DNA from 3 places in the Arthrobacter sp. Ha26 genome. Region 3 is predicted to be linked to each of the others. Evidence: riboswitches for the same ligand, from Rfam matches in the RefSeq annotation. Region 3 holds a riboswitch; each other region holds the start of a gene.
What was found. Region 3 has a riboswitch for S-adenosylmethionine ahead of AC5RVY_RS11845 (bifunctional o-acetylhomoserine/o-acetylserine sulfhydrylase). Riboswitches for the same ligand answer to the same signal wherever they lie in the genome.
Positions count from the first base shown of each region.

Region 1 (3,951 bases), on a different contig from region 3:
CAGCACCTGCCACACGAGCAGCGGGAATGCGTCCTCAAACTGTGAGGGAAGGACCCGGAACCGCGTCACGGCGCCCGTTGCGTAAACGGCCAGGCTGGCGGCGAGTACCCATATGGCCCTGCCCCGGTTAAGCGCAGCCAGGATCAGCGGGCTGACAAGCAGCAGCACCACGTACAGGCCCATCACATTGAACTGCCACGGGCCGAACTGCAACAGCAGGATGGCCGGAAGGACCTGCGGCGGTACAGGGAACTGGAAAAGCGCGTCCATCCCGGCGTAGAGGTCGTAGGCGCGGCCGGCGCCGTTCTGGCCTGTGCCGCCGGTTCGCTGGTCGACGAAGGTGGTGAGCGCATCAGTCTGGAATATGGGCAGCAGGGACACCAGGAAGACGCTGATGAGCACCACGAGCGCCACCACGTAGAGCTTGCCCGCGCGGCGTGCAGTCAGGTCTACCACGGTCCCGAAGTCCTCGCTGACCTTGGGCCCGTAAACCATGCCCACTACCAGGCCCGAGAAGAGGACAAAGAGCTCGGCCCCGGAGACGAAACCTACCGCCTCCTGGGTAACCAGCTGGAACAGTGAGGTCATCCCCAGGTGGTTCACCACCACAAATACGATGGCCAACCCGCGCAGCAAATCCACCCGGGAATCCCTCATTGAGGGATCCGCGTAGCTCCACGCTGTTGCGGCGTTGACCCGTCGCGGTACCTGCCACAGCGCAATCAGGACGATGACCAGCGCTGCGCCCACCGTCCAGGCAGCTGCCCCCGCGAGGGTATTCGCGGGCATGTACCCACTGCCGGCGCTGACGTCGGTGGCAGGACCTGTGACAACGGGCGAGGCCTCGAGCCGGCCCCGCGCAGCGTCGGCGACCACAGGGTTTCCGGTGAGCAGCCAGTCGATGCTTGCCACACCGGTGTCCCTGGTGCTTGTCCGCTCATCCCAGACCACAGCCGCCGTCTTGGCGAAGTCCGCAGACGTGGCATCATCAATGACCTGGTCCCACCAGCCCACCTTGAGGTCCACATCAGAAGCACCTCCGGAAGCGGGGCTGTAGAACGCGGAGGTCTCCAGCAGGAACGGCTTGTCCTTCCCCGCTGCATATGCCCCATAGAAGTTTTCCCCGCCGGAAACGGTGAGCATCTCCTGGAGTTCGTTCGGCCGGGGCACGCTGTTGACGGGGCCGCCGCCGCCTGTGTCGTCGTGGACGGCGGTCAGGCCCACCCAATCCACGGCGTCGTCCCCTGGATAGTAGGGGGCATACGCCGCATCAAAGGTGTTCCAGGCGCCGTCACCGTTGGTATCGAGCAGGGCGAACCCGTCACTTCCGGGGGCGGGTGCGTTCCGGTTCCGGTCGAACGGGTAATCCTTGCCCAGGTATGGTTCCCACACCATCTCCGTGCGTCCTCCAGTGCCGGCCTCCCGGAAGGCTGCAGTCACCGTCTGGAACGCGGCGCGGTAGGCGTCAGGTTGCTGCCCCCACTCCACCCAACTGGCATTCATGTCGGGGGCAAACCTGATCAGTACTTGGCCCTTGAAATTCACCGTCAGCCGCTCCACCTCCCCGGCGAATGAGGCGGCAGTTTGATCAGTGACCTGGTTTAGCGGCACCGTCGGGTTCACGGTGAGCATCGCGTGGGCTCCCTGCCGGGATGCCTGCTCCAGGAATCCCCGGATGTCATTCTCCTCCGAGCCGCGGAAAGGGATGGCAATGTCATGTCCAAAAAGGGCAGGGGACGCTCCGAGCCGGTCAGCGAAACCGGCGGCGGTGTCCTCGCCCCATTCCAGGACTGCCCCCAGCAGCGGCTTGCCGTCCTCAGGAAAGCTCCTTGCCGCCTGCGCCGAACCGGCGGGCAGTATGACTGCCAGGACGGTAATCATCATTGCGGCTATGAGGGCAGCACCGGTGCGGGCAAAGGATGCGCGGGAGCGGTACCGACCCCAGGGATGAAGCGGGCGGAGCTCCCCTGCCCGGCAGTGAAGCGAGGCAGCTGTTGGCGTGCTGATAGGGACCCCCATAAACTCTCCTCTGACCAGGGGGCGACGCCCCGATAGAACTCTATCCGCCGGAATACCGCCGCATGGGACACCCCCGTTTCCGCACCCAAGGCGGCCCCCGCCGTCGTACGACTCCAAATCTTCCAGGAACCGCCCCCGAATGCTTCAGGCGCCTTGCGGGCGCTTCGGTTACGGAACATGACGACGGCGGCGGTGCGGCCCCGGGCGCCAAGTGTTACGTTTTTGGGGAGTAATGAGTACCGGCGCCAAGCCCTGACTGGCCGGTCGGCAACCCTCCTTCCGCGGCGGGGTGCCTCAGGTGAATACTCGGCATATCGACCGATTCGAGCTGCAAGCGTGAGAGAAGGAGATCCGTCGTGTCTGACGCACCTGCCCCTGAAGAAAAGTTGTCCTACCGCCTCATCAGCGGCCCGGACGACCGTGCATTTTGCGAGCGGATCTCCGCAGCCCTGGCGGAGGGCTATGTGCTGCACGGCAGCCCAGCAGCAACGTTCAACGGCAGCAGCGTCATCGTGGCCCAGGCCGTGATACTGCCGGCAGCAATCGCGTCCGCCGATGCCGCCGTTGCCACCGCCGTGGACAACCTGGAAGCGGCCTCCGAGGACCTCGAATTCGACGGCGAGGGCCACGCATGAGCTACGCAGGAGACCTCACCCCGCAGGAAGCATGGGAAAAGCTTGAACAGGGCGCCATCTTGGTGGACGTGCGCACGGAGGGCGAATGGGCCCACATTGGCATCCCGGACACCAAGGCCACGGAGAACGATCCGCTGTTCATCCAGTGGACCTTTCCCGGGGGCATCCCCAACCCGGATTTCCTCAAGGACCTGAGCCAGCAGGCGCCGGAGGACTCCTCCACTGAACTGATTTTCCTGTGCCGCTCCGGCCAGCGGTCCATCGCTGCCGCCATCGCCGCCACACAGGCCGGTTTCACCTCCTATAACGTCCTGGAGGGCTTTGAAGGTGAGCCGGACCGCTACGGCGAACGCACCGTGAACGGCTGGAAAAACCGCGGCCTGCCCACCAACCTCGGAAAGAACTAAGTGACCTTCAACGAAGACGCAGCGGGCTGGAGCCCTGATACCCAGGCCGTCCGCGGCGGGCTGGACCGCACCAACTTCCAGGAAACCAGCGAGGCCGTGTTCCTGAACTCGGGCTTCGTGTACGAATCCGCTGCCGCCGCCGAGCGGGCCTTCACCGGCGAGGACGAACGGTTCGTCTATTCCCGTTACGGCAACCCCTCCGTTGCCACCTTCCAGGAGCGGCTCCGCCTCCTCGAGGGGACCGAGGCGTGCTTTGCAACGGCGTCCGGCATGTCCGCCGTTTTCACCGCTCTGGGAGCCTTGCTTGCTGCCGGTGACCGCGTGGTTGCCGCCCGCTCCCTGTTCGGCTCCTGCTTTGTGATCCTGAACGAAATCCTGCCGCGGTGGGGCGTAGAGACGGTATTCGTGGATGGCCCTGACCTGGACCAGTGGCGCGATGCCCTGTCCCAGCCAACCACCGCTGTTTTCTTCGAATCGCCGTCCAACCCCATGCAGGAAATTGTGGACATTGCCGCGGTCAGCGAACTGGCGCACGCGGCAGGTGCCACCGTCGTCGTCGACAACGTCTTTGCGACTCCCCTGCTGCAGCGCTGCGGCCAACTGGGCGCCGACGTCATTGTCTACTCCGGCACCAAGCACATCGACGGCCAGGGCCGGGTCCTGGGCGGCGCCATCCTGGGCACCAAGGACTTTATCGAGGGGCCAGTAAAGCAGCTGATGCGCCACACCGGCCCGTCGCTGTCCGCGTTCAACGCCTGGGTCCTCACCAAGGGCCTGGAGACCATGGCGCTGCGCGTCAACCACTCCTCCGCCTCCGCCCTGCGGATCGCCGAGTGGCTGGAGCAGCAGCCTGCCGTGAGCTGGGTGAAGTACCCTCTGCTGAAGTCGCA
Region 1 is NZ_JBNHGX010000001.1:1,077,107-1,081,057, forward strand. It holds gene opgC (OpgC domain-containing protein) at 1-1,884, opposite strand, end outside; SAM riboswitch class IV at 2,248-2,362, shown strand; gene AC5RVY_RS05150 (DUF1737 domain-containing protein) at 2,376-2,654, shown strand; gene AC5RVY_RS05155 (rhodanese-like domain-containing protein) at 2,651-3,061, shown strand; gene AC5RVY_RS05160 (O-succinylhomoserine sulfhydrylase) at 3,062-3,951, shown strand, end outside.
Region 1: it holds a riboswitch for S-adenosylmethionine, as region 3 does, so the genes downstream of both, AC5RVY_RS05150 (DUF1737 domain-containing protein) here and AC5RVY_RS11845 (bifunctional o-acetylhomoserine/o-acetylserine sulfhydrylase) in region 3, are expected to answer to the same signal.

Region 2 (3,951 bases), on a different contig from region 3:
CGCCCTGGCGCTTCGATTGTCCGATGCACCTCCGGGCAGCTGGATCATCGATACCCCGGGCATCCGCTCCTTCGGCCTGGCCCACGTGGACCCGGACCGGATCCTGCGCTCCTTCCCGGACCTCTTCCCGGGCATCGAGGACTGCGAACGGGGCTGCAAACATACCGCCACTGCGGTGAATTGCGGCCTGGACGCCTGGGTGGCGGGCGGCCATGCCGGAGCCACCGGGGAAGCGCGGCTGGCATCCCTCCGCCGGCTCCTCGGCACCGATCCCCGCATGGAGGCCCAGGAGACCAAGGAGCTTGGCAGCGTCAACTGACAACGCCGATCTCCCAGCAGAACCGCGAGCAGACGGTAGTTTGGAACCATGATCCAACCCGCTTCAAGCTACAACGATGACCTGCGCCTGGCCCATGTCCTGGCCGACTCCGTGGATGACCAGACCATGAGCCGCTTCAAGGCCCTGGACCTCCAGGTGGAGACCAAGCCGGACCTGACGCCGGTCACCGACGCGGACAAGGCCGCCGAAGAAGCCATCCGCGGCCAGCTTTCCCGTTCCCGGCCACGCGACGCCGTGCTCGGCGAGGAGTTCGGCAGCACCGGGCACGGGTCGCGCCGCTGGATCATCGATCCCATTGACGGCACCAAGAACTTTGTCCGCGGCGTCCCGGTCTGGGCCACCCTGATTGCGCTCGTGGATGAAGGCGAGCCGGTAGTGGGTGTGGTCAGCGCCCCTGCCCTGGGCAAGCGCTGGTGGGCCGCCAAGGGCATGGGCGCCTACATGGGCCGTTCCCTCGCTGCGGCCACGCGGCTGCGGGTATCCAACGTGGCCAAGCTCTCCGACGCCTCACTGTCCTACTCCAGCCTCAGCGGCTGGAAAGAGCGCGGCAACCTTGACAACTTCCTGGGGCTCACCGAGGATGTGTGGCGGACCCGGGCCTACGGCGATTTCTGGTCCTACTGCATGGTGGCAGAGGGCTCAGTGGACATCGCGTGCGAACCTGAGCTGAACCTTTACGACATGGCCGCACTGGTGCCCATCGTGGTGGAAGCCGGCGGACGCTTCACCTCCCTGGAAGGGGAAGACGGACCCTTCGGCGGTAACGCGCTGGCCACTAACTCCATCCTGCACTCCGAGGTACTCCGCCGGTTGAACCCGGACCTGGACGACCTCCTCTGAAGCAACAGCACCGAAGAATCAGCGGCGGGCGGCTCCTCAAGGAGGCGCCCGCCGTCGGTTCTTCGGGAAAAAGGCCCGCTTTTCACCCGCCCGTAACAATCCGCTTAACATTCCTGCCGGCTTCAAACCTTCCTGCCCCATGTCCTACGCTCTTAAGCAGGTCACGAGTGCCAGCGCGAAACCCCGGTTTGCTGGCCGGCAACCCTCCAACCGCGGTGGGGTGCCCCGGGTGACGACCAGGCCGGTCCGGAAGGGATACGGCAAGCGCGGATTCCCGGTAGCGGGAGTCCTTTCCAAAGTGAGGTCTTTCGTGACGACTGCCACCGTCTCCCCCAACGCCACTACCGCGCCCGGCACTCCCGTGCCTGAAGCAGCCCGGCCCGGGACCATCTTTGATGCCCGCCGTGCCGCCGCCGGCCGTCCGCTGTCCGCCGTCACCGGCGCTGAGATCCAGGCGCCGCTGATCCAGGGCGGCCACATCCGCTACGCCAACCTCGACTATGGCGCCTCCGCTCCGGCCCTGTCGGTGGTCTCGGCATACCTGAACGAGATCCTGCCGTTTTACGCCAGCGTCCACCGCGGCGCCGGTTACGCGTCCCAGATCAGCACCTCCGTCTACGAAAACGCGCGGAATATCGTCCGGGAGTTTGTGGGCGGACGCCGGGACGACTCCGTGATCTTCACGCGGAACACCACCGACTCGCTCAACCTGCTGGCCGGCTGCCTGCCCGTCACGGAGGGCCGGCCGGACGGGGATGTCCTCTACCTGGACATCGAGCACCACGCCAACCTGCTGCCTTGGCAGGGTGTCCCGCACCGCAGCATCGTTGCTGCGGACACCATCAAAGGCACCATCGACGCCGTCCGTGCAGAGCTGGCGCAGGGCGGCGTAAGCCTGCTCGCCGTCACCGGCGCGTCGAACGTCACGGGCGAGATCCTTCCCATCCGCGCCCTGGCCGCTTTGGCCCACGAGCACGGCGCACGGATTGTGGTTGACGCCGCCCAGCTGGCACCGCACCGCCGGATCGACATAGCCACGGACGACGTCGACTACCTCGCCTTCTCCGGCCACAAGCTCTACGCGCCCTTCGGTGCCGGCGTGCTGGTGGGCCGCTCCGACTGGCTCGATGCCGGAACGCCGCACCTCGCCGGCGGCGGCGCCGTCAAGGAAGCAAGGCTCGACGGCGTCAGCTGGGCCACCGGGCCGGCCCGCCATGAGGGCGGGTCACCCAACGTGCTGGGCGCGGCGACGCTGGCCCGTGCCACGCAGGTGATCGCCGGGCTGGACCAGGAGCAGTGGCACGCCCACGAATCGGCCATCCGTTCCTTCCTGGTGGAAGGCCTGCAGCAGATCGACGGCGTCACGGTGCACCAGATCTTCAAGGACACCAACCCGGATACAGACACTATCGGCGTGGTCAACTTCTCGGTGGAAGGCTACGACGCCGGGCTGGTGGCAGCCTATTTGTCCGCCGAACACGGCGTTGGGCTGCGCGACGGCCGCTTCTGCGCCCACCCGCTGTTAAAGCGCCTGGGTTTGCCGTCCGGATCGCTGCGCGCCAGCTTCGGCGTCGGCTCCCGCCTGGAGGACGCAGAGCGTCTCCTTGCCGGCATCACGGCGCTGCGCAACAACGGGCTGGGCTGGGACTACGTGGTGGACGCCGGGCGCTGGGTTCCTGCAAACGACACTCGGACCTACCCGCATTGGGCTCCCAACACCCCGGGAACCGCCGGGGCTGCTCCCTGCATTGACGATTAGGCACTTGCGGTAAATTCGAAGGATACCCAAGGGCAACAATCGAAGGAGGCCACACGTGGTACGGGGTGGCCCCAGGCTTGACCACGGACGGCGGCGGGAACTCGGCCAGAGCTTCCAGGACGGCGGCCGGCACTACCAGGAAGTCCGCCCGGGCTACCCTGAAGAATCGGCGCAGTGGCTGGTTCCCGCCGGAGCCCGGGATGCCTTGGACGCCGGCGCCGGCACCGGAAAATTCACCGAACTCCTGCTTGGCATGGGACTCTCCGTCACGGCAGTGGACCCCTCCGCGGACATGCTCGAACAGCTGCGGGCGCACTACCCCGCTGCCACGGCCGTCCAGGCCACGGCAGAGGAGACCGGCCTGCCCGAGGCCACCTTCGACGTCGTCAGCGTTGCCCAGGCCTGGCACTGGTGCGACGCGTTGGAAGCAAGCCGCGAGCTGGCGCGCGTCCTGCGTCCGCAGGGAACACTGGGACTCATCTGGAACCAGCTGGACACCTCGGTTCCGTGGGTTCACCGGCTGTCCCGGATCATGCACGCCGGAGATGTCTACAAGCCGGATTTCCGTCCCCACGTGGGGCCGGAATTCCGTGATCTTGAGGGCCACGTGACGCATTGGCAAGACCGGGTCACCACCACCGATCTGGTGGAGCTGACGAAGTCGCGGAGCTATTACCTGCGGGCGGGCGAAACCACCCGCGCGAAGGTGCTGGCCAACCTGGACTGGTATCTGCACGAGCACCTGGGCCATAGCCTGGATGAAGAGCTCGAACTCCCCTATCTCACGCTCACGTGGCGGGCCATCAAAGCGTAACGGCGGGCGGTCAACGGGTAGGCTAGGTACTGTGAAGACCAGCGCGCCCTCCTCCTCCATCGAGGATTACGTCAAGGTCATCTACTCATTCACTGAATGGCAGGACAAGCCCATCACGTCCTCCCAGCTGGCCCAGCGCCTGGGCGTGGCCAATTCCTCGGTGTCCGAAATGGTCCGGAAGCTCAAGGACCAGGGCCT
Region 2 is NZ_JBNHGX010000011.1:21,318-25,268, forward strand. It holds gene rsgA (ribosome small subunit-dependent GTPase A) at 1-319, shown strand, start outside; gene hisN (histidinol-phosphatase) at 368-1,180, shown strand; SAM riboswitch class IV at 1,340-1,453, shown strand; gene AC5RVY_RS18770 (aminotransferase class V-fold PLP-dependent enzyme) at 1,542-2,939, shown strand; gene AC5RVY_RS18775 (class I SAM-dependent methyltransferase) at 2,995-3,753, shown strand; gene AC5RVY_RS18780 (metal-dependent transcriptional regulator) at 3,785-3,951, shown strand, end outside.
Region 2: it holds a riboswitch for S-adenosylmethionine, as region 3 does, so the genes downstream of both, AC5RVY_RS18770 (aminotransferase class V-fold PLP-dependent enzyme) here and AC5RVY_RS11845 (bifunctional o-acetylhomoserine/o-acetylserine sulfhydrylase) in region 3, are expected to answer to the same signal.

Region 3 (3,951 bases):
AGCGGCGCCGGCGGGGTCAAGGGTTGCGGTTTCCTCCGCCATGACCAAGGCGTGCGGCCAAGTGATTACCCCTGCCTGCAACGCCGAGAACGTCAGCGGCAACTCCTTGGACACGGCGTTGGACGCGGCGAGGAACTCGCCGGCTGCCCGAGAACCGAGGGCCAGGAGGGCGCCGATTTCCGCGGCGACTGCCATTTCCAGCGCCTGCACCGGTGCTTCTGGCCCGGCAATTGCCTGGGCTGTGTCCGCATAATTCACGGCAGCCCGCGCCTTCAAGCCCGCGATCCTGGCCTCCGCCGCCCGCGCCCCGGCGAGGATGTCCAGGCACCCATCTGCCAGCCCGGCCAACGGATCGGCAGCTGAGAACGGCCCCGCACCGTAGCCCTCCGCCTCCGCGTTGAGCACGGCAAGGGCGGCATTGATGTCCTCAAACGCCTTCACTACCGCCGCTTTCCCCATAAACCCATCATGACAAGGGGGTCTGACAAAAGGGTCTCGGAGCTTGTCCCGAACAATTTCTTCAAACGTTTATGGGCGCTCCCTTGGAAGCCGAGGACAACGTGCCCGGGAGAATATTGCAGCCGGGCCCACGCTTCATCCTCAGTCAGCTCCGAAAATGGATTCGGCCGCCATCGGCAGGTGACGCCGTTGTCACAAGCTGATGGCGGCCGAAGTTTGGGAGGACAGGGTGCCCACGCAATAGGCCGGGCGTGGCGGCCCAGACAGGAAGGAGCGTCAGATGGTGACGGCTCCATTGGCAGTTTCGAAGGTTACGGACAGGATGCCGGGCGTGCCATGCGGTGCCACCCAGTCAACGGCCACGTCTTCCAGCGGCTTCTCCACGGGCTCGCCCAGCCATTCGGTGACACGGGCGGCCGATCCGGCGATGGTGAGGCAGCTCATTTTGACGTTGCTGTCGTAGGCGTTGGACGGGTGGAGGGACGGGTCGCCCTCCCACTTGAGCATGTAGGGAACCTGGGGGTCGGCGATCAGGCCGAGGATGCCGATCTGCTTCCAGACGAGCTCGCGGCCGTCCGGGAACTTGCGGTTGCCATTGACAGCAGCGCGTCCCAGCCGTTGTTCGAAGGGGGCGAGGTCGTCCACTTCGACGCACCAGCCCATCCAGCCGCCGCCTGCCGCGGAACGGGCGCGGACAGCCTGTCCAAACGGGGCTTTGTCCGATGCCGGGTGATCCAGGACCTCCACGACCTCGAGGTACTTGTGGCCCGCGAGCGGGATGATCATATTCCGGGTTCCGAACCGGGGGTGGACCCCGCCCTTGACTGCCTCAACGCCGAGGGCAGACGAAATACGTTCGGTAGTGGCCGCGAGGCCATCGTGTTCACAGGCGTAAGAGACGTGATCCATGCGCATGCCAACATCTTGGCACTTTGTGATCGGGCTCTCAGCTAAGGCAACCCTTACTGGGATTGTCGCTGGTCAGCCCCCACAAATCCGTGGCAGGGCACGCGCAGATGTTCAGGACCATGTTCGTCACAATGCTGTCCGGCGCACGCTGCGTGTTCCTACACTGAGCTCAGGTCATGAGCGCCAGCATCAAGCCCCGGCTCGCTGGCCGGCAACCCTCCAACCGCGGTGGGGTGCCCCGGGTGAGGACCTGGCTGTCCGGCAACGGCCGGATGGCAAGCGCGGCCCGTACTGCTTCAAGCATGCCGGGCCCATGTCAAAGGAGCCTTGAATTGTCCAACGGATGGTCCTTCGAAACCCGCCAGATCCATGCAGGACAGGAGCCGGACAGCGCTACCGGCGCCCGCGCCCTTCCCATTTACCAGACGACTTCCTTCGTCTTCCCCACCGCTGAGAGCGCTGCCAACCGGTTCGCACTGGCCGAGCTGGCGCCCATTTACACCAGGATCGGCAATCCCACCCAGGAGGCCGTAGAGCAGCGTATCGCCAGCCTCGAAGGCGGCCTGGGGGCGCTGCTCCTGAGCTCCGGGCAGGCCGCCGAGACCTTTGCCATCCTGAACATCGCAGAGGCGGGCGACCACATTGTGGCCAGCCCCAGCCTCTACGGCGGCACGTACAACCTCTTCGCCCATACCTTGAAGAAGTTCGGCATCACAGCGACCTTTGTGGCGGATCCGGACAACCTTGACCAGTGGCGTGAGGCCGTCCAGCCCAACACCAAGCTCTTCTTCGGCGAAGTGGTGTCCAACCCGCGGCAGGACGTCCTGGACATCGAAGGCGTGTCGAAGGTAGCCCATGAGGCCGGCGTGCCCCTGATCGTGGACAACACCTTGTCCACCCCGTACCTCATCCGGCCGCTGGAGTGGGGCGCGGACATCGTGGTGCACTCAGCCACCAAGTACTTGGGCGGACACGGTTCCGCCATAGCCGGCGTGATCGTCGACTCCGGAAAATTCGACTTCGGCAAGGACCCGGAGAAGTTCCCGGGCTTCAATACCCCGGACCCCACCTATAACGGCCTCGTCTACGCCCGGGACCTGGGCGCCGATGGAGCGTTGGGCGCAAACCTGTCGTACATCCTCAAGGCACGCGTTCAGCTGCTGCGCGACCTGGGCTCTGCGGTGTCGCCCTTCAATGCCTTCCTGATCGCCCAGGGCCTGGAGACCCTGAGCCTGCGCGTGGAACGGCACGTCGCTAATGCCACCGAAGTTGCGCGCTGGCTGGAGGCAAGGGACGACGTCGAATCCGTCGCCTACGCGGGTCTGCCCTCCAGCCCCTGGTACGAGCGTGGCCGCAAATACGGCCCCAAGGGTACGGGCGCGATTGTGTCGTTCACCCTTGCCGGCGGCGCGGAGGCCGGCAAGCGCTTCGTGGACGCCCTGGAGCTGCACTCCCACGTGGCAAACATCGGCGACGTCCGTTCCCTGGTGATCCATCCGGCGTCGACCACCCACAGCCAGCTCTCGCCGGAGCAGCAGGTGATTGCCGGCGTCAACCCCGGCCTGGTGCGGCTTTCGGTAGGGATCGAGCACATCGATGACATCCTCGCCGACCTCGAAGCCGGCTTCAGGGCGGCCAAGGAGGCAAGCGGCGCCTGATCCACGGGCCCACCAAAGGCGGCAAGCCGGGGAAGTCATAACCAGTCACACTCTTGGCGGCAGGCCGGGGCTGTTTCGTACACTCGATGCAGGTCATGAGTGCCAGTGACAGCCCCGGCTTGCTGGCCGGCAACCCTCCTTTCGCGGCGGGGTGCCCCGGGTGAAGACCTGGCCTGCCGGTCAGACGACGGCGGGCAAGCGCGTAGAAGAGGTCTTGCCATGACGGTTACCGTTACCCGTACCACCGTTCCCGAGCACGGAATTGTCCGCTATGCCTCCATCGGGGGACTGAAGCTCGAGGCAGGCGGCTACCTGCCGGATATCACCCTTGCCTACGAAACCTGGGGCACACTCAATGAGGACGGCAGCAATGCCGTCCTGATCGAGCACGCGCTCACGGGCAGCACGCATGTGACCCGGGGGGACACGGATGAGCCGGGCTGGTGGGAACAGCTCGCAGGACCTGGCGCACCCGTGGATACCAACAAATTCTTCGTTGTGTCCATCAACATCGTGGGCGGTTGTTACGGCTCCACCGGGCCGTCGTCGCCCGCGCCGGACGGCAAGCCCTGGGGTTCCCGTTTTCCGCTGGTGACCCTCCGCGACAGCACCGTGGCGGAGGCCCTCCTTGCAGATCAGTTGGGTATCAGCAGCTGGTTTGCCGTGCTGGGCGGGTCCATGGGCGGGGCACGCGCGCTGGAATGGGCTGTGACGTATCCGGAGCGGGTGCAGCGCTGCGCGGTGATCTCGGTGGGTGCAGCGAGCACCGCCGAGCAGATCGCCTTCGCCCAGGCGCAAACGCTCGCCATCCGCCAGGACGCCAACTTCAACGGCGGTGACTACTACGGCGGCCGGCCCCCGGAAGATGGCCTTGCCCTGGCACGGCGGATCGCCCACATCACGTACCGTTCGCCCATGGAGCTGG
Region 3 is NZ_JBNHGX010000004.1:251,781-255,731, forward strand. It holds gene AC5RVY_RS11835 (HNH endonuclease signature motif containing protein) at 1-459, opposite strand, end outside; gene AC5RVY_RS11840 (VOC family protein) at 736-1,374, opposite strand; SAM riboswitch class IV at 1,541-1,656, shown strand; gene AC5RVY_RS11845 (bifunctional o-acetylhomoserine/o-acetylserine sulfhydrylase) at 1,701-3,026, shown strand; SAM riboswitch class IV at 3,118-3,233, shown strand; gene metX (homoserine O-acetyltransferase MetX) at 3,246-3,951, shown strand, end outside.